DNA from 3 places in the Pseudarthrobacter sp. NPDC092439 genome. Region 3 is predicted to be linked to each of the others. Evidence: predicted binding sites of a transcription regulator. Region 3 holds the regulator's gene; each other region holds the start of a gene.
The links. The regulator HrcA, encoded in region 3, represses chaperone genes, less so after heat shock. The targets are predictions, from matches to a motif close to TTNGCACTCGNNNNNNNCGAGTGCNAA.
Positions count from the first base shown of each region.

Region 1: a site for HrcA is predicted at 2,468-2,494, ahead of ACIQCM_RS06310 (Hsp20/alpha crystallin family protein). Genes of this name have one in related genera too.
Region 2: a site for HrcA is predicted at 3,222-3,248, ahead of ACIQCM_RS04535 (FmdB family zinc ribbon protein). Genes of this name have one in related genera too.

Region 1 covers NZ_JBIVQB010000002.1:314,236-320,204, forward strand. Annotated here, with positions in the region: gene ACIQCM_RS06300 (histidine phosphatase family protein) at 11-796, shown strand; gene ACIQCM_RS06305 (NAD(P)H-hydrate dehydratase) at 780-1,772, shown strand; gene ACIQCM_RS06310 (Hsp20/alpha crystallin family protein) at 1,982-2,404, opposite strand; gene ACIQCM_RS06315 (S9 family peptidase) at 3,045-5,270, shown strand; gene ACIQCM_RS06320 (NAD(P)/FAD-dependent oxidoreductase) at 5,437-5,969, shown strand, end outside.
Region 2 covers NZ_JBIVQB010000001.1:970,033-976,001, forward strand. Annotated here, with positions in the region: gene ACIQCM_RS04515 (hypothetical protein) at 1-851, opposite strand, end outside; gene ACIQCM_RS04520 (GNAT family N-acetyltransferase) at 957-1,577, opposite strand; gene galU (UTP--glucose-1-phosphate uridylyltransferase GalU) at 1,582-2,487, opposite strand; gene ACIQCM_RS04530 (5-formyltetrahydrofolate cyclo-ligase) at 2,530-3,186, shown strand; gene ACIQCM_RS04535 (FmdB family zinc ribbon protein) at 3,322-3,594, shown strand; gene ACIQCM_RS04540 (RcpC/CpaB family pilus assembly protein) at 3,692-4,426, shown strand; gene ACIQCM_RS04545 (DUF4011 domain-containing protein) at 4,433-5,969, opposite strand, start outside.
Region 3 covers NZ_JBIVQB010000001.1:352,318-358,286, reverse strand. Annotated here, with positions in the region: gene ACIQCM_RS01675 (DUF3097 domain-containing protein) at 1-501, opposite strand, end outside; gene hrcA (heat-inducible transcriptional repressor HrcA) at 677-1,690, shown strand; gene dnaJ (molecular chaperone DnaJ) at 1,718-2,845, shown strand; gene ACIQCM_RS01660 (16S rRNA (uracil(1498)-N(3))-methyltransferase) at 2,848-3,627, shown strand; gene ACIQCM_RS01655 (GerMN domain-containing protein) at 3,614-4,522, opposite strand; gene ACIQCM_RS01650 (PhoH family protein) at 4,928-5,969, shown strand, end outside.

The sequences.
Region 1 (5,969 bases), on a different contig from region 3:
CGCGGACGGGGTGATTTTCTTGAACGACGACGGATTGACGGAGGCCGTACAGGAGGCCGGGGCGGTGGAGCTGCTCCTGGTCCGGCACGGCGAGAGCGAGGGCAACGTTGCCGCCACGGAGGCGCGGCTGGCGGGGGCCGAGGTCATCGACGTACCTGCCCGGGACGCGGACGTGAATCTGTCCGGGACCGGGCAGGAACAGGCCAAGGCGCTGGGGACGGCCCTGGCCCGGATCGCGGAGGAGTTCCGCGCCGATGCCGTGGTGTCCTCCCCTTACGCGCGCGCCCGTCAGACGGCGGAAATCGCCGTGGAGACGGCAGGCTGGCCGGTGAAAGTAGTCACCGACGAACGGCTCCGGGACCGGGAGCTCGGCATCCTCGACCGGCTCACCCGGCTAGGCGTGGAGAACCGCTTCCCGGAAGAGGCCGAGCGTCGGCTCTGGCTGGGGAAACTGTACTACCGGCCGCCCGGCGGGGAATCGTGGGCCGATGTGGCGCTGCGGCTTCGGTCGGTCCTGGCCGAGCTGAACAACCTGGGCACCGGCCACCGCGTCATGTTGGTGTGCCATGACGCCGTGATCATGCTGTTCCGCTACGTCATGGAGGGGCTCTCGGAGCAGGAACTGCTTGACCTTGCCGCAAGCACGTCCGTCCTCAATGCCTCCATCACCCGTTACGTCCGCCCGTCCGGCGCGGGTCCGTGGACGCTGGAGAGCTTCAACGTGGCGGACCATCTGACGGAGCAGGGCGTCGAGGTCACCGAGCACGCCGGGGACGCAAGTGTCCACCCCAGGTAATTACGACGGCGGCGCCGCGGGCCCAGGAGCGCAGCCCGCCTTGGTCACGCCCTCCTTCCTCCGCGACTGGCCGTTGCCTGCCGCCGGCGAAGACAAGTATTCCCGCGGCTCGGTGCTGGTGGTGGGAGGGGCGCGGGCCACTCCCGGCGCGGCGTTGCTGGCCGGGACTGCGGCCCTCCGGGCAGGGGCCGGAAAACTTACGCTCGCCGTAGCCGAGTCCGCCGCCGTCCAGGTTGGGGTGGCACTGCCGGAGTGCGGCTCGATCGGGCTGCCCGAAAACTCCGGCGGGTCCGTCCTTGCCAGCGGGCTGGAGCGGATCACCACCTACCTGGACCGGGCCGACGCCATCCTGGTGGGCCCCGGGCTGGACGATTTGGACCTCGCCGAGGAGCTGCTGGGCGCGCTGCTGGCTCGGGAAGCGGCAGCGCGGGCGGACGCTGCCCGGGAGGACGCGGACGGTGACGCCGGCCGGGAAGGCGGTCCCGCCGTCGTTCTCGATGCCTACGCTTTGGGCGCCCTGGTGCGGCTGGAAAGCAAGCTGGACCCGTGGCGCGGGCGGTTGATCCTCACGCCCAATCCCAACGAGGCCGCGCTCCTGCTGGGCCGCGATGCGGGCGATCTTCACGCGGACGGCCTTGAGGCAGCCGTGTCCGAGGTGGCTGCCCGGTATGACGCCGTGGTCAGCTGCCAGGGGGTGATCGCGCAGCCGCCGGCACACGGCCCTGGTGAACCGGACCTGTGGAAGATCACCACCGGATACGGGGGACTGGGGACGTCCGGCAGCGGTGACGTGCTGGCCGGGGCGGTCGCGGGGCTGCGGGCACGCGGGACCACCGGTCCGCAGGCAGCCTGCTGGGGTACTCACATGCACGCCGCGGCGGCCGACCGGCTGGCCAGCAGGATGGGACCGCTCGGCTTCCTTGCCCGCGAACTTGCCGACGAGCTCCCGGCGCTGATGCTGGAACTCGGCTCCTGACCCAACGCGGGGTCCCGGGTCCCGGGCGCAAAAGCCACCAGGCATGGGATGGCCCCCGGCCGGAACCGGGGGCCACCTTGCGGGAAGGCCGTGCATACGCTGCCGGTGCGCTGTCTGGCGCTGTGGCGTGCACAGAATGGCGAATCGCCCCAAAAGGCAGCCAACAGAAGGAGCGCGGCCTCCCGGTCCTATGAAATTGTCCTGCGGGACTATGCGGCGATCTCTTGCTTCGACCCCCTGGTTTCGATCTCGATCTTGCGCGGCTGCGCCTTTTCGGCGACGGGGATCCGCAAGGTGAGGACGCCGCCGTCGTAACTGGCCCTGATGTTTTCCGTGTCGAGGGTGTCTCCGAGAATCAGTTGGCGGCTGAACACGCCGCGCGGCCGCTCGGAGGCGATCAACTCGGTGTCCTTGCCGGCCGGTTCAGGGCGTTCAGCCCGCACCGTCAGGACGTTCCGTTCCACATCCAGGTCCACGGAATCCACCGCTACGCCAGGCAGGTCAAAGGCAACGACGAATTCCTTGTCCTCCCGCCACGCGTCCATGGGCATCGCAGCCGGACGCGCTGCCGTACCGAGGACCTGCTGGGCCAGCCTGTCCAGCTCGCGGAACGGATCGGTTCGCATCAACATGGCTTCCCTCCTCGAAAGAGACGGTTCCATATCAGCCGATCTGTGTTGACTGATATAGATTTTTTAGCACCGGCGCGGGAGGTCTTCAAGCGGTTCGGAACAGATTTTTTGAAAGTTTTTCGAGCGTTCGAACCGCGCAGACAGGGCCCCTTCCCGTGGGGAAGGGACCCTGCCAGGTGGTCTTCGGTTAGCTTCTGGTCGGGTCCGGGCGGAGCGGCGCCGGGCCCGGATCCGGTACCGGCAGCGGCCCGGGCGGTTCGGGGGTGGGGAAGGGACCGGGCGCCGGCGGTCCGGGAGGATGGGGCTGGGTGGGGTCAGGTGATGTCGGTTCCGGACCCGGCTCCGGCGGGAACGGCTCGGGTTCGTGCACTGGCGGGATGGTCATGGAACTTCCCCTCTCACGCTGGGCGGATGTGCCTCAAATGACCAGAATACGCCCGCGACCTGGGCGCCGATAGGGCGGCGTCCCGATGCTCGATCAAGTGAGAGAGCGTCAGCGGGAAAACCGCATTAAGTGAGAGAGCGTCGGTGAAGGGGGCCGGCGAGGGGAGCGGGGAAGGTGGCCGGCAGCGGGCCAGGCGGGTTTGCCCGGTAGCGAACGGGCCGCAGGATTGTCCGAGGGGGTCTATATATTGAAGGCATGACCTCCACTCCCCTGCAGGATCCCGCCAGCACTGCCCCCGCCACGGCCGCCTCACCGCCCGTCGCCAAGCGGATTCCCATGGAGCGGACGCATCACGGAGACACTTTCGTGGACAACTACGAGTGGCTGCGGGACAAGGAATCCGCCGAGGTCGTAGCGCACCTGAAGGCCGAGAACGCCTACCAGGAGGCGGTCACGGCACACCAGGAACCGCTGCGCGAGGCGATCTTCCAGGAGATCAAGGGCCGGACGCAGGAAACCGACCTGTCTGTCCCGCACCGGAAGGACGGCTGGTGGTATTTCAGCCGCTCGGTGGAAGGCAAGGAGTACGGCATCCAGTGCCGCGTCCGCGCCAGCGATACCGAGGACAAGATTGCCGACTGGACCCCGCCTGCGGTTGAGCCGGGAATCGGGATTCCCGGCGAGGAAGTCCTGCTGGACGGCAACGTGGAGGCGGAAGGCAAGCCCTTCTTCTCCGTGGGCGGCTCGGCCGTGACCGTCGACGGCAACCTTTACGCCTACGCCGTGGACAACTCCGGCGACGAGCGGTTCACCCTCCGCATCAAGGACCTCCGCACCGGCGAACTTCTGCCGGACGTCATCGAGAACATCTTCTACGGCGTCGCCTTCTCCCCCGACGGCACGCGCATTTTCTACACCGTGGTGGACGATTCCTGGCGCCCCTACCAGGTGAAGGCGCACATCCTGGGCACGCCCGTCGCCGACGACGTAGTCATCTACCAGGAGGACGACGCCGCCATGTGGCTGGGCTTCGAGCTCTCCGCAGACCGGCGTTACCTGGTGCTGGGGATCGGCTGCTCCGAGTACAGCGAGACACGCCTGCTCCGGTTCGATGACCCCTCCGGGACAGTCCGGACCGTCATCCCGCGCAGCGAGCGGGTCCTCTACGAGGCCGAGCCCTTCCTGCTGGATGGTGCAGAGCGCATCCTTCTGACGCACAACCGCGGCGCCGTGAACTCCATGGTCTCGCTGGTTGACCCGGCCGAGCTCGAAAAGCCGCTGGCGGAGCAGAGGTGGCAGACCGTCGTCGGACATTCCGAGGAGGTCCGCGTCAACGGCGCCGGCGTCACCGCCACCCACCTGATCGTGTCCATCCGCAAGGACACCATTGAGCGCGTCCAGGTGATGGGGCTGGCCGGGCTGGGGACGCCGGCGCAGGAAGCGCCCGTGGAACCGGCGTTCGATGAGGAGCTCTACACTGCCGGAGTGGGCGGGTCAGACTATGACGCCCCGGTGATCCGGCTGGGCTACACGTCCTATTTCACCCCGTCGCGCGTCTACGATTTCGTGCTGCCCACCGCGGAACGGCCCGCCGGTGAGCTGCTGCTGCGCAAGGAAAGCCCGGTGCTGGGCGGATATGACGCCGCCGACTACGTGGCCACCCGGGAATGGGCGACGGCGGCGGACGGCACGCGCATCCCGCTTTCCGTTCTGCGGCACAAGAGTGTGCGGCAGGATTCGACGGCGGCGGGCCTGGTCTACGGCTACGGCTCATACGAGATGAGTATGGACCCGGGGTTCGGCATTGCACGGCTGTCGTTGCTGGACCGGGGCGTGGTGTTCGTCATTGCGCATGTGCGCGGCGGCGGTGAGCTGGGCCGGAAGTGGTACGACAACGGCAAGAAGCTGGCCAAGAAGAACACCTTCACCGACTTCATCGACGCCACAGGCTGGCTGGCCGCGTCCGGCTGGGTGGACCCGGCCCGGATCGCGGCGCTGGGCGGATCGGCCGGCGGCCTGCTGATGGGCGCGGTGGCCAACCTTGCCCCGGAGAAGTACGCGGCCATCGTGGCGCAGGTGCCGTTCGTGGACCCGCTGACCAGCATCCTGGACCCGGACCTGCCGCTGTCCGCGCTGGAGTGGGAGGAATGGGGCAACCCCATCACAGACCCGGACGTGTACGGCTACATGAAGTCCTACTCGCCCTATGAGAATGTCCGGGCGGCCGCTTACCCCAAAATCGCTGCCGTCACGTCGTTCAATGACACCCGCGTGCTGTACGTGGAGCCGGCCAAGTGGGTGCAGGAACTGCGGAGCAAGACCACGGGGACCGAGCCGGTCGTCATGAAGATCGAGATGGACGGCGGGCATGGCGGCGCGTCAGGACGGTACGTGCAATGGCGGGAGCGGGCCTGGGACTACGCATTCATCGCCGATGCCCTGGGCGCGACCGAACTGCTGCCGGGCGCCGGGCTGAAGTAAGCCCCTCCCAGTCGAGCGTACGACGGCGGCCGCCGCCCGCCGTCGAACACTCAACTCCCGAGGGGGTGCCGCAGCGGTTCCGCCACATGCTCACCCTGCTTACCATGTAGGGGTGTCCGCGATCCGTTCCGGGCCGGACCGCACGAACCCTGGGCGAAGGAGTGGCATGAAAAGCTTCGAAGTGGTGGTCATCGGCGGCGGCAACGCGGGCGTGTCGCTGGCGGCCCGGTTGGAGCGGTACGGCGTCAAGGACGTGGCCCTCATCGAGCCGAAGAACCACCACCTCTATCAGCCGCTGTTTTCGCATATCGCCGGCGGGCGGGCGTCTGCCAAGGAAGCGGTCCGGACACAGGAGTCGGTGACGCCCAGGGGTGTCACCTGGATCCGGGACAGCGCCGTGGATGTGGACGCCAACGCCAACACTGTCACGCTGGAGTCCGGGTCAACAGTGGCCTACGGGCAGCTGGTGGTGTGCCCCGGCCTGCAGTACGACTGGGACGCCGTTCCCGGCCTCGCCGAGGCCGTGCACTCGCCCCATGGCGCGTCGCACTACGAATTCGAGCTCGCTCCCAAGGCCTGGACCCTCCTCAGCGGGCTGACCTCCGGCACCGCCGTGTTCACCATGCCGGCGGGGCCCATCAAGTGCGGCGGCGCCAGCCAGAAGCCCATGTACCTCGCCTGCGACTACTGGCGCGAACA
Region 2 (5,969 bases), 620 kb from region 3:
GTGAGCTGGCGGGGCTCGACGGCTCCGGACGGCTGGGCGGGAGCGGCCCCCTGCTTGAGGGACGGTTTACCGACCGCCTTCGGGGCTACCGGCAGAGCCAGCGGTTCAGGCTCCGGACGCTCCGCTTTGGCGGCTTCCACATAGACGGGCTTGGGGACCTCAACAGGCTCCCACGGGGTGCCTGCGGGAACCGCAGGCTGGACCGGCGTGACGGTGTCGCCGGCGGCCAGGGCAACAGCCAGGGCGGCCTCCCGGAGTTCGACGGCGGTCAGCGGCTTGACATCGTTCTGGCCGGCTTCGGCGTCGAACAAGGGGCGTTCCGGCTTTTCCGCCGGAGCAGGCGCGGCGGCCGGCTTGGGCGGCACATGCGCGGAGGCGCGGGCGCTGCCGGCAGTCGCCGCCATGGCGTTCCGGAATGCGGTGTCTACCCGGCGCCGGCGGTCCCTGACTGCCAGGCGCCGCAGGATGAGAACGGACAGGATTGTCACGGCCAGGCAGGCCATGGTGAGCACGAAACTACCCAGTCCGAAGGCCAGCAGCACACCGGAGACTACGGCCGTGGCCAGGGAAAGCAGTCCGGCCAGGGCCAACGCCGTGCGGCCGTACCGGATGCGCAGTCGCCCGGCAGGGGCGGCGGCATCCTTGGCGGTTCCTGCGCTCTTCCTGGGGTCCATGGCTTTCTCCTGATGGGCTGCAATGTTCAACACGAGGCCTGCGGGACGGTCCGGGGTTCGGTCGGCCAGGGCATCCGCCGGCATGTCGCCGGCCGGCTGCAGCCGCTGCCGGTGGTTCCGAAGGACATATGGCGCGACCCACACAATCCAGAGCGCAACAGCAACCACAAGGATCACTGAGCTGCTAAGGGGAAAGTCCACACTCAAAACCGTATGAGTATCTCGGCGGCTGCACTCGCATTCGCGCCGGTGTGTCGTCCCTCTGCCACCAAATCATTGGATTTATGACGGACCGGCGGCGAGCCAGCGGTTCAGCAGCCCTTCCGGCACCTCCTCGGCCGTGAGCGCGAAGGACCGGTGGTCCGCCCACTCGCCATTGATGTGCAGGAAGCGGGGCCGGTAGCCCTCATCCCGAAACCCCAGCTTTTCCACTACCCGCAGGCTGGGTCCGTTTTCCGGCCGGATGTTGATCTCCATCCGGTGCAGCCCCAGCGTCCGGAAGCAATGGTCCGTGGTGAGCGCCACCGCCGTGGGCGCGATCCCCTGGCCGGCACGCGCCTGGTCCACCCAGTAGCCCAGCGTGGCCATCATGGCCGAACCCCATACGATCGACGACACGGTCAACTGACCCACGATGGCGGGATGCCTGCGGCCGGGCACTCGCTCTGTGATCACAAAAGGGAGTGCCGTGGCCTGGGCCGCCTGCGCATTGAGGGACCGGACCATCTGGCGGTAATTCGGCAGGCCGCCGGCCGGGTCAGGGTTGGACGCCTCCCACGGGGCTAGCCATTGGCCATTGCGGGACCGGACCTCGGTCCATTCCTTTTTGTCCCGGTACCGGATGGGCCGCAGCACGAGGTCGCCGCATTCCAGTGTGACCGGCCAGATGGGGCTTAGCCGCACGGCGCTACTTCGACAGGCCGGCGGTGAAGCCGGGCAGCCATTCGCGCAGTCCCGGACCCAGGTCCTCGCTGTCGATGGCCAGCTGTACGCAGGCCTTGAGGTAGCTCAGCTTGTCTCCGGTGTCGTAGCGGCGGCCCCGGAAAACCACCCCATAAACTCCACAGCCGTCACCGTCGCCGGCGGCCAGTTCCTGCAGGGCGTCCGTCAGCTGGATCTCGCCGCCGCGCCCGGGACCGGTCCTTTCCAGGACGTTAAACACTTCCGGATGCAGGACGTAACGGCCGATCACTGCCAGGTTGGACGGAGCTTCCTCCGGCGAGGGCTTCTCCACGAGCCGGTTGACCCGGACGTACCCTTCGCCGTCGATCGCCTCGACGTCTGCGCACCCGTACGCGCTGATCTGTGAAGGCTCCACCTCGATAAGGGCCACCACGGAGCCGCCAGTCCTGGCCTGGACGTCGATCATCGTGCCTAGGAGCTCGTCCCTGGCGTCGATGAGGTCATCACCGAGCAGGACGGCAAACGGCTCTTCACCCACGTGCTGGCGGGCGCGAAGGACAGCATGTCCCAAGCCATTGGGATCGCCCTGGCGGACGTAGTGGATGTCGCCGAGCTTGGTGGCGGCCTGGACGGCCTCGAGTTTCCGGGTGTCGCCCTTGTCCGACAAGGTCGACTCCAGGGACGGGACACGGTCGAAGTGGTCCTCCAGCGCCCGCTTGCTGCGTCCGGTGATCATCAGCACGTCCTGGAGACCCACGCTGACAGCTTCCTCCACGACATACTGGATGGCAGGCTTGTCCACCACAGGGAGCATCTCCTTGGGCATCGCCTTGGTGGCCGGCAGGAACCGGGTACCCAGTCCTGCAGCAGGAATGACGGCTTTGCGGACTCTCGGGCTACTGGTACTCACCGGACTAATCTAACGTCAGCGTCAAGCATTCAGTAACAGTGGATGCCCGGCGCATTCAAGGCGATCACGGAAGGCAGTAACGTGCACCAGGATTCAACATCAGCCAAGGACGCCATCCGGACGGCCCACCGGCGGCACAGGGCAGCCCTCACACCGCAGGAACGGGAAGCGGCCGCCGCGGCGCTGGCCCGAAACGGCCTGGCCTGGACGCGGTCCGTCACCGGCGACACGCCCGGCACCGTCTGCGTCTATCTCAGCGTGGGGTTCGAGCCACCAACGCTCCGGCTCATCGAAGCCCTGCACGGGGCAGGGCACAGCGTCCTGCTGCCCGTATGCGAACCGGGCCGGGAACTCGCCTGGGTGTATTGGGGCCCCGGTACCGAATACGAGCGGAGCCGCTTCGCTCCCATCCTGGAGCCTGTGGGCGAACGGCACGGGCCGGAAACCGCCGGCGGGGCCGCTGCCCTGTTCATTCCGGCCACCGCCGTGGACGTCGAGGGCAACAGGATCGGCCAGGGCGGGGGCTATTACGACAAGTTTCTGGGCCACCTGGCCACGGCCGGCAAGGAAATCCCGCTGGCGGCCGTGATCTACGACGAGGAACTGCTGCCCGCCGGGATCATACCGGCCGAGGCCTTCGACCGACCCGTGCCCGCCGTGCTCACCCCCGGCGGTTTCCGGGATCTCCCGGCGGCCTGACCCGTCGCGCAGCCGTTCTCCGGCAGATGATAGAATTGGCACTCAGGCCCTGCGACTGCTAATGCGGCGACCCGATAAACGGTTCCGCGGACCGGCAGCACGGGACCTCTCGTTTGTCCAAGAGGAGGAGCACCAGTGCCAACGTATGCATATGCCTGCAAGGATTGCGGCCATGCCTTCGACATTGTCCAGTCGTTCTCTGACAGCACTTTGACGTCCTGCCCTGAATGCGAGGGAACCCTGCGCAAGAAGTTCAACAGCGTGGGTGTGGTATTCAAGGGCTCCGGTTTCTACCGCACCGATTCCCGCGACGCCAAGGGCAGCACCGTTTCAGCCGCGCCGTCCGCACCGGCGGCGACCCCTTCGGCTGCCCCCGCAGCACCTGCTCCGGCGGCTGCTGCCAGCTGATCAGCCGGCGCGCTCCCGTCGACGGGCGCCCCCAGGCTTTTCCACATACGAAAACCGGTCCTGAGTTTTCCGCCGGCGCAGCTCCTACCGTGGGCTTATGCCTGCTTTCTTCCTTCGCAGCCGGACCAGCCGGCAACCGCCCGGCACCAGCCCGGGTAACCCCGCCGCACTCCGCCATGGATCCCGCAGGAGGCTTCCCGCACGGCTCACCGGCTGGGTTAACCGGAACCGGAGGCTCGCAGTGGCGCTGCTTCTATGCGCGGCAGCCGCCAGCGCCGTCCATCAACTGACGCCCGCGCCGCTGGACACGGCGGCCGCCGTCGCTGCCACGAGGGATCTGCCTGCCGGGGCCACCATGGGTGATGCCGACCTCGCGAACGTCCGGGTGCCTCCCGGGACGGTGGCCGAGGGCTTCTTCCGGCAGCGGGACCAGGCCATGGGCCGGCAGCTCGCGGGCCCCTTGCGGAAGGGACAGCTCCTCACCGACGCCCAGTTGGTCGGTCCGGGGCTCCTGGCCGGCACGCCGGTGGGCTCCGCCGCAGTTCCCCTGCGGATGGCAGATCCCTCCTCCGTCCGTCTGGTCTCCCCTGGCCAACTGGTGAACGTGGTGCTCACCGGTGCCGGCGGGTTTGAGGAAACGCGTCCGCCGGAAGTCCTGGCCAAGGGCGTGCCGGTCCTGTGGACGTCTGCCCAGGGTGGGGAGGGCGGCCAATGGCTGGGCACATCCGAGACGGAGGGACTGCTGGTGGTGGCTGCGGGGGCAGAGCAGGCCGCCCGCCTGGCGGGCGCCTCCACCCGCGGCAAGCTGTTCTTCGTCCTCGTTGGCCAGTAACCCGTGCTAGCCCCAGTGCGGCGGTCGCTGCTCCTTGAGCCACGCGTCGTGGTCCTCGTCGCGGTCCCCCCAAGCCCGCGGATCGTCCTCGGCGGCCTTGTCCGGAAGTACCCTGCCCTGGCCCGGCTGTGCGGCAGCCGAACCCCTGGACCCGGAATCCCCTGTGGCGGAGTTCCTGGTCACACCGTCCCTGGCAGCGGCATCCTTGGCAGCCGCATCGTTGGCAACAGCATCCTTTGCCATGCCGTCCTTCTTCGCTTCCGGGCTCACGCTGCCCGCCTCCTCTTCAAATGATGCACGGGGATCTGATTCCGCCGACCGGGCGGCGATGGCATCACGCAGGTCAATGCCATTCAAGGCCTGGTCCACGTCGTCGTCAAGGAACGCGGCGGCAGGCGCCGTCCTGCCGGGGAGGGCAAGCCTTTCGAGCCCCAGATAGCCCGCGATCCGGTCTGCGCAGGACGATGGATCGGTGAACACCTCAATGGTCCACAGCGGCATGTACCGCCAGCCCAGGCGCTCCAGCAGCTGCGGCCGCAGCCGGCTCCGCTCGCGTACGCTCATGGTCCGGTACTGCTCCGTGCCGTCGGACTCGATGGCAACCGGCCTGGGAAGTTCCGCTTCATCCTGCCCCATGGTGCTCAGCGGGTCCGCCGCTGCAACGACGTCGATCGCGCCGTCGTACTGGTGCCATACCCGGGCGCCGCGGGCCCGGAGCCGGTCACCCAGGTCGGCTACTAGCGGGTCGGCGCCCAGCGCCTGTTCACTGGCGGCGGCGCGCGAGGCCGGGGTGCCCAGGTCGGTGTTGCCGGCGATCTCACGGTCCAGGAGCGTGTAGAGGTCCATGGCACCGTGCGTCAGCCGGGTGTGGTCCAGATCCTCCGGCCGGAAGCACGTCAGGACGTGCATGGAGCGGCGAGCGCGCGTCATGGCCAGTGCGAACTTTTCGCGGCCGCCCTCGGCGGACAGCGGACCGAAGCTGTGCAGCGCCCGGCCATGTGGCGTCCGGCCGAAACCGGGCGAGAAGATGACGTGGTCGCGCACCAGGCCCTGCGCACGTTCCAGGTCGACCACCCGGAAGGATTCAGGGCCGGCACCAAAGAAAGCCGACAGCCCGGGATGGTTGGGCAGCTGGAGGCGGATGGCTTCGCCGATCCGCGCCGCATGCCGCAGGCTGGCGGTGACTACGGCAAGGGAGGTCCGGGGGCGGGTCCGGGCGTGCTCGAAGACCAGGTGGACTACGCGGTTAACCTCCGCCGCCACGGACTCAACGCCCTCGTCGTTGGCGCTGGGCAGCCCTGTTCCGTCCGCGAGGTACTCGACCAGCAGGGAGCGGTCCAGCCCCGTGGCGGTCTGCCCTTCGGGCAGGAGGCGGAGGCCGCCGTCGTAGAAATTCTTGCTGAGCTGCAGGACCAGGTCCTCGTCCACCGCGCGGTACACGAAGTTCAGCCGCCACACGGGCAGCACCTCGGAGAGGGCGGTAAACGCGCTTTGCACCCGGTGGTGGGCAGCTTCACCGGGTGCGAGCCGCTCGACGCCGACG
Region 3 (5,969 bases):
CCGCCGTCCGGGGCCGGGGCGGAATTCCGCCACCGCCGCGGCGAGGTCGTCAATGCCGTGGAGGGGTTCGACGACGATGCCCTCCACCCGGAGGTCGTCTCCCCATACCTTCTCCACCAGTTCGGCGTCGTGCTTGCCTTCCACCCAGATGCGGCTCGCCTTGGCCACCTGTGCGCGCTGGCCGGGGACCCGCACGGAACCAGACGCGGTACGGCCAGGTCCGCCTGCCTGTCCTGCGGCGGTGCGTGGAGCCGGCGGCAGCAGCCGGATCGGCCGGCCCTCGAGGAGGAAGCCGAAGCCCAGTTTGAAGGAGCGGGACTTTCCGCGCCGGTCCTCCAGCGCGACCACATGCATGCCGCCGGACTTCTCTACCCGGGTGACCGCACCCACCCATCCCGACTGGACGTCCTCAAGGACCATGCCGCGCTCCACCGGCACCTCGGGCAGCGCGGTCCTGGCAGGAGCCGACATATCCCGGGGGCCCCAGTTCTGGTAATCCATGGATTCATTCCGCCTAGTGATAGATCAGTTGCCCCGTTCCCCCGGAGCGGTACCAATGCTAACAACGGGGCGAGTCATAATAGACTGTTAGCACTAAGGCATGTCGAGTGCTAACAGTCATGGTGGCGCTGACCGGGCCGGCGAGGCCGCCCCGGACCCTGGATGGAGGTGGAGTGTGAGCGAACCGCGCAAGCTGGAAGTGCTGCGGGCCATCGTTGAGGACTATGTCCACTCCCGCGAGCCGGTCGGTTCCAAGGCCCTCGTGGAGCGGCACCATCTCGGCGTCTCCAGTGCGACCATCCGCAATGACATGGCGGCGCTGGAGGATGAGGGGCTCATTACAGCACCCCATACCAGTGCGGGCCGGATTCCCACGGACAAGGGCTACCGCCTGTTCGTGGACCAGATCTCGGCTGTGAAGCCCCTTTCCCAGGCGGAGCGCCGCGCCATCCAGTCGCTGCTGGAGGGCGCGGACGATCTCGACGACGTCCTGGACCGGACCGTGCGCCTGCTGTCGCAGCTCACCAACCAGGTTGCCGTGGTGCAGTATCCACACCTCAGCCGGGCGCTGGTCCGCCACATCGAATTCGTCCTGCTTGCCCCGCGCAAGGTTTTGGTGGTGCTGATCGCCAACAGCGGCAAGGTGGACCAGCGGGTGGTCGACGTCGGGCAGGACCTGGGAGACGACGCACTTGCCGCGCTGCGGACCCGGTTCCTGGGATCGCTGGGCGGTACGGCGCTCAGCCAGTTGGCCCAGTCCCTGCCGGCGGTGGTTTCCGCGGTGGGCCCCGGCCAGCGGCAGGCGGCCCAAGCTCTGGCGCATGGCCTGGAAGGACTGGCGCACACCAGCCGGGAAGACCGCATGGTCATGGCCGGCACCGCCAACCTGGCCCGTTCCAACGTGGACTTTCCACTCAGCATCGGGCCGGTCCTGGAAGCACTGGAGGAGCAAGTGGTCATGCTGCGGCTCCTGGGCGAAATGGCGCAGGACCACCGCGGCGTGGCCGTGAGCATCGGACGGGAAAACCCGTACGACGGCCTGGCGGAAGCTTCCGTGGTGGCTACGGGCTACGGTCCGGACAGTGCAGCGAAAATCGGAGTACTCGGACCCACGCGGATGGACTACCCCACCACCATGGCCGCCGTGCGCGCCGTGGCACGGTACCTGTCCCGGATCCTGGGACCCTGACGTTACAACAAGGAAGAGAAACCAACTTTGAGCAGCCACTATGACGTCCTTGGAGTCTCGCCGGAGGCTACGGGGGAAGAGATCAAGAAGGCCTACCGCAAGCTGGCCCGCACGCTCCACCCCGACGTCAACCCCGGCCAGGATGCCTCGGACCGCTTTAAGGCAGTGACCCACGCCTACGAGGTCCTCTCGGATCCGCAGAAGCGCCGCGTCTACGACACCACGGGCAACGAGAACGGCACGGACAACGGGTTCGGCGGCGGTGGATATGCCGGCCAGGGCTTCGCCTTCCAGGACATCTTCGACACATTCTTCGGAGCCGGAGGCACCACCGGCCCGGCGTCGCGTGTCCGCCGCGGGCAGGACGCCCTGATCAGCGTGCGCATTGAACTGCGCGACGCCGTCTTTGGCGTCAACAAGAAGCTTGAGGTCGATACCGCCGTTACCTGCCCCACCTGCGAGGGCTCCTGCTGCCAGCCGGGATCGCACCCTGAGCGCTGTGACATCTGCGGCGGCAGCGGCCAGGTCCAGCGGGCAGTCCGTTCCATTCTTGGACAGGTCATGACCGCCGCACCCTGCGGTACGTGTGAGGGCTTCGGCACCGTCATCAAGGATCCGTGCAACGAGTGCAGCGGCCAGGGCCGCATCCGCAGCCGCCGGTCACTCACCATCAAGGTTCCTGCCGGCGTTGCCACCGGAACCCGCATCCAGCTCTCGGGACAGGGGGAGGCCGGTCCCGCGGGCGGGCCGTCAGGCGACCTCTACGTGGAAATCCGGGTCAACAACGATCCCACGTACGTCCGTGACGGCGATGACCTGCACGCCACCTTGAACATCCCCATGACGGCGGCAGCGCTGGGCACGGATGTCAGCCTGGAAACCTTCGACGGCGTCCAGGAAATCGACGTCAAGCCCGGCACCCAGTCGGGCGAAATCATCACCCTCCGCGGACTGGGCGTGACCCACCTGCGCGGATACGGCCGGGGGGACCTGAAGGTCCACCTGCAGGTGGAAACCCCCGCCCGGCTGGACGCTGCGCAGGAAGACCTCCTGCGGCAGTTGGCCAAGCTCCGCGGCGAACAGATCACCGAGGGCAAGCTCGCCGCCAGCGGCGGCATGTTCGCAAAGCTTCGGGATCGGCTGGGTAACCTGTAGCGGTGAGCAACCCCGTCTTTTTCACCTCTGCCGGCGGCCTCGACGGGACCGGTCCTGGTGACACGTTTGTCCTGGAAGGACCCGAAGCCCGGCATGCGGTCGCGGTCAAACGCCTCGCGCAGGGTGAACCCGTGGACATCGTCGACGGTGCCGGCCGGCGCCTGACCGGAACGGTGGCGTCGGCCGGCCCGTCCGGCCTGGAAGTCGAGTGCCTCTCCCTTACTGACGAGGCCCGGCCGGACGTCCGGCTGGTGCTGGTCCAGGCCCTCGCCAAGGGCGACCGCGACGAACTGGCCATCGAGACGGCGACGGAACTCGGAATCGATGCGGTGGTCCCATGGCAGTCGGAACGTTCCATCGTGCGCTGGAAGGGTGACCGGGCCGCAAAAGCGCACGCCAAGTGGCAGTCCGTCGTTGCAGCTGCGGCAAAGCAGGCGCGGCGCGCCTGGGTGCCGGAGGTGCGTCCCGCCGTCGACACCTCCGCCCTTGCCGCGGCCGTCGAAGCCGCGGACCTGGCAGTGATCCTCCATGAGGACGCCGTCCGCCCGCTGCGGAGCGTCCTTGAATCATGGCAGGGACGCGATGGGGCGGGCGTTCGGGAGGTGCTGCTGATCGTGGGGCCGGAAGGCGGCATCAGCCCGCGCGAGGTGACGCGGCTCTGCGATAAGGGGGCGGTGACCGCGTTGCTCGGCAGCCACGTCCTGCGCTCCTCCACGGCCGGGCCGGCCGCCGTCGTCCTCGCCAGCGATGTGCTGGGACGCTGGGGCACTACCGGACGCTGAACGTCCTGGTGTCCGCATTCAGGTCCGGGCCGTCGCCGGTTCCCGCCTGGGCAACCTTCAGCTCGTAGTCCCCGGCGGGAAGCTTGGGGGCCAGCGTGAAGATGCCCGACTGTCCGGCCTCTGCGGCGGCGGTGGTTTCGCCCGTGAGGTACGGCATCTTCACTGCGCCCTCCGTGCCTTTCAGGATCTGCCAGCGCAGCCTGCTTCCGGCCTTGGTGCTGCGCCCGGTGATCTTGACGCTGCCGGCACCCACCTCCACGCCCTCCTGCGGGTCGATAATCCACACCGGGGCCACCATGCCCGGGGCGCGGGACATCAGGTCGCCCAGCCGGATGTGTTTGAAGGCAGGGTAGTCAGTATGGCCGTCCACCAGGATCCGTACCCTGATCTGCTGGCCGGAGTCGATCAGGCCTGAACTCGCAGCGGCGGCCGTTGCCGTGTACACGAGCTGCTGGACGGCACGGGCAGCCATGTCCGCGTCCAGGTTGCTGTTGAATGCGTCCTCGGAGACGTCCACGTTGATGACATCCTTGCCCGAGATGGACGTGGCAAGGCTGCTGGGATTCTGCCATGGCGTGAAGAAATCAGGATCCAGCGGTTGCTCGGACATCATGGCCCGCAGTGCCCGGGTGACCGGATTTTCCTGCTCCGGCACATCGCGGAACTCGCGGTAAAGAAAGACGTTTTGGCCGCTGCGGCCAATCCAATACACCGGGGCCTTGTTGGAGGACTGCGTCGTTTCAAGCGGGGCGCTGGTGGCAGGGACCCCGGGGGTTCCTCCCCCGGCAGTGGTGCCCGGCCCAAGCGGTCCGGAAGGCGCCGGGACAGGTTCGACGACGCAGCCGGTCAGCAGCAGGGGCACAGCCAGGAAACCCGCCACGACCGCGGCACGCACACGGCGGCCCGTCCGTGCACCCCTAGGGGGAGCGGTGGTTTCCGGCACGATAATGGCCCTGTCCTTTCTGGGTGGTGGGCCGGTCCCCGGACGGCTCCTTCCAACGGAAGCTGGATTTCAAGCATGGCACAGCAAGAGGCTCTGGAAACCCGGATCAGGCCCTCCCGCGCGAACTGCAACGGGAACGATATCCGGCTGATATGAACTTGAGACATAACCGCCCGGCGCCGGCGGCCGGCTCTCCTCCGGGCGCGCTTCCCGGAGCGGACAGGCGCCGCCGCAGGGGCCTCCTGGCGTAAGATGTAAGGACCCGTTGGGAAAAACGACGCCGGCACCGGCCTTGCGCTTCCCGGCGGCAAACGTTTCTCAGACTTGAAGGGGATCACGGGCCCGCGGGCCAGCACTATGACTGAATCAGCGAACGGAAAGCGCCGGCTCACCGGAGAGGGCGCCGCAGCAGAGTTCCCCCATTCCCTTCCGGGAGTCCGGACGGAGGTGGTCCTCTTCGATAACTCCGACCAGATGGTTCAGTCCCTGGGCAGCCATGATGAAGCGCTGCGCTTTATCGAAGAGCAGTTCCCCAACGTCAGTTTCCACGTCCGCGGCAACGAGCTGACCATCAGCGGGCCGCCCGCCGAGGTGCCGCGGATCATGCGCCTCCTCGACGAGGTCCGTGGGCTCGTGTCGAAAGGGACCGTCATCACCCCGGCAGTGCTCCAGCAGCTTGCCGTCCTCCTGCGCAGCCAGTCCCTGCAGAATCCCGTAGACGTCCTTACCCACGACATCCTCTCCAGCCGGGGCCGCACCATCCGGCCCAAAACGCTGAACCAGAAAAACTACGTTGACGCCATCGACGACAACACGGTGATCTTCGGCATCGGCCCTGCGGGTACCGGAAAGACCTACCTCGCGATGGCCAAGGCCGTCCAGGCGCTCCAGCAAAAGGAAGTCAGCCGGATCATTCTCACCCGTCCTGCGGTTGAAGCGGGCGAGCGGCTGGGTTTCCTGCCAGGCACACTCAGCGACAAGATCGACCCCTACCTGCGCCCGCTTTACGATGCGCTGCACGACATGATGGACCCCGAGTCCATTCCACGGCTGATGGCTGCCGGGACCATCGAGGTGGCACCGCTGGCGTACATGCGCGGCCGCACCCTCAACGACGCGTTCATCATCCTGGACGAGGCCCAGAATACGACTCCGGAGCAGATGAAGATGTTCCTGACCAGGCTTGGTTTCGGTTCCAAGATGGTGGTGACCGGCGACGTAACCCAGGTGGACCTGCCGTTCGGCACGCGCTCCGGGCTCCGCATCGTGGAGGAGATCCTGCGCGGCATCGAGGGCGTCAACTTCTCTGTCCTGGACGCAGCGGATGTAGTGCGGCACCGGCTGGTAGGCGACATCGTCAACGCCTACAGCATCTGGGACGACGCGCAGCGCAGCCGCG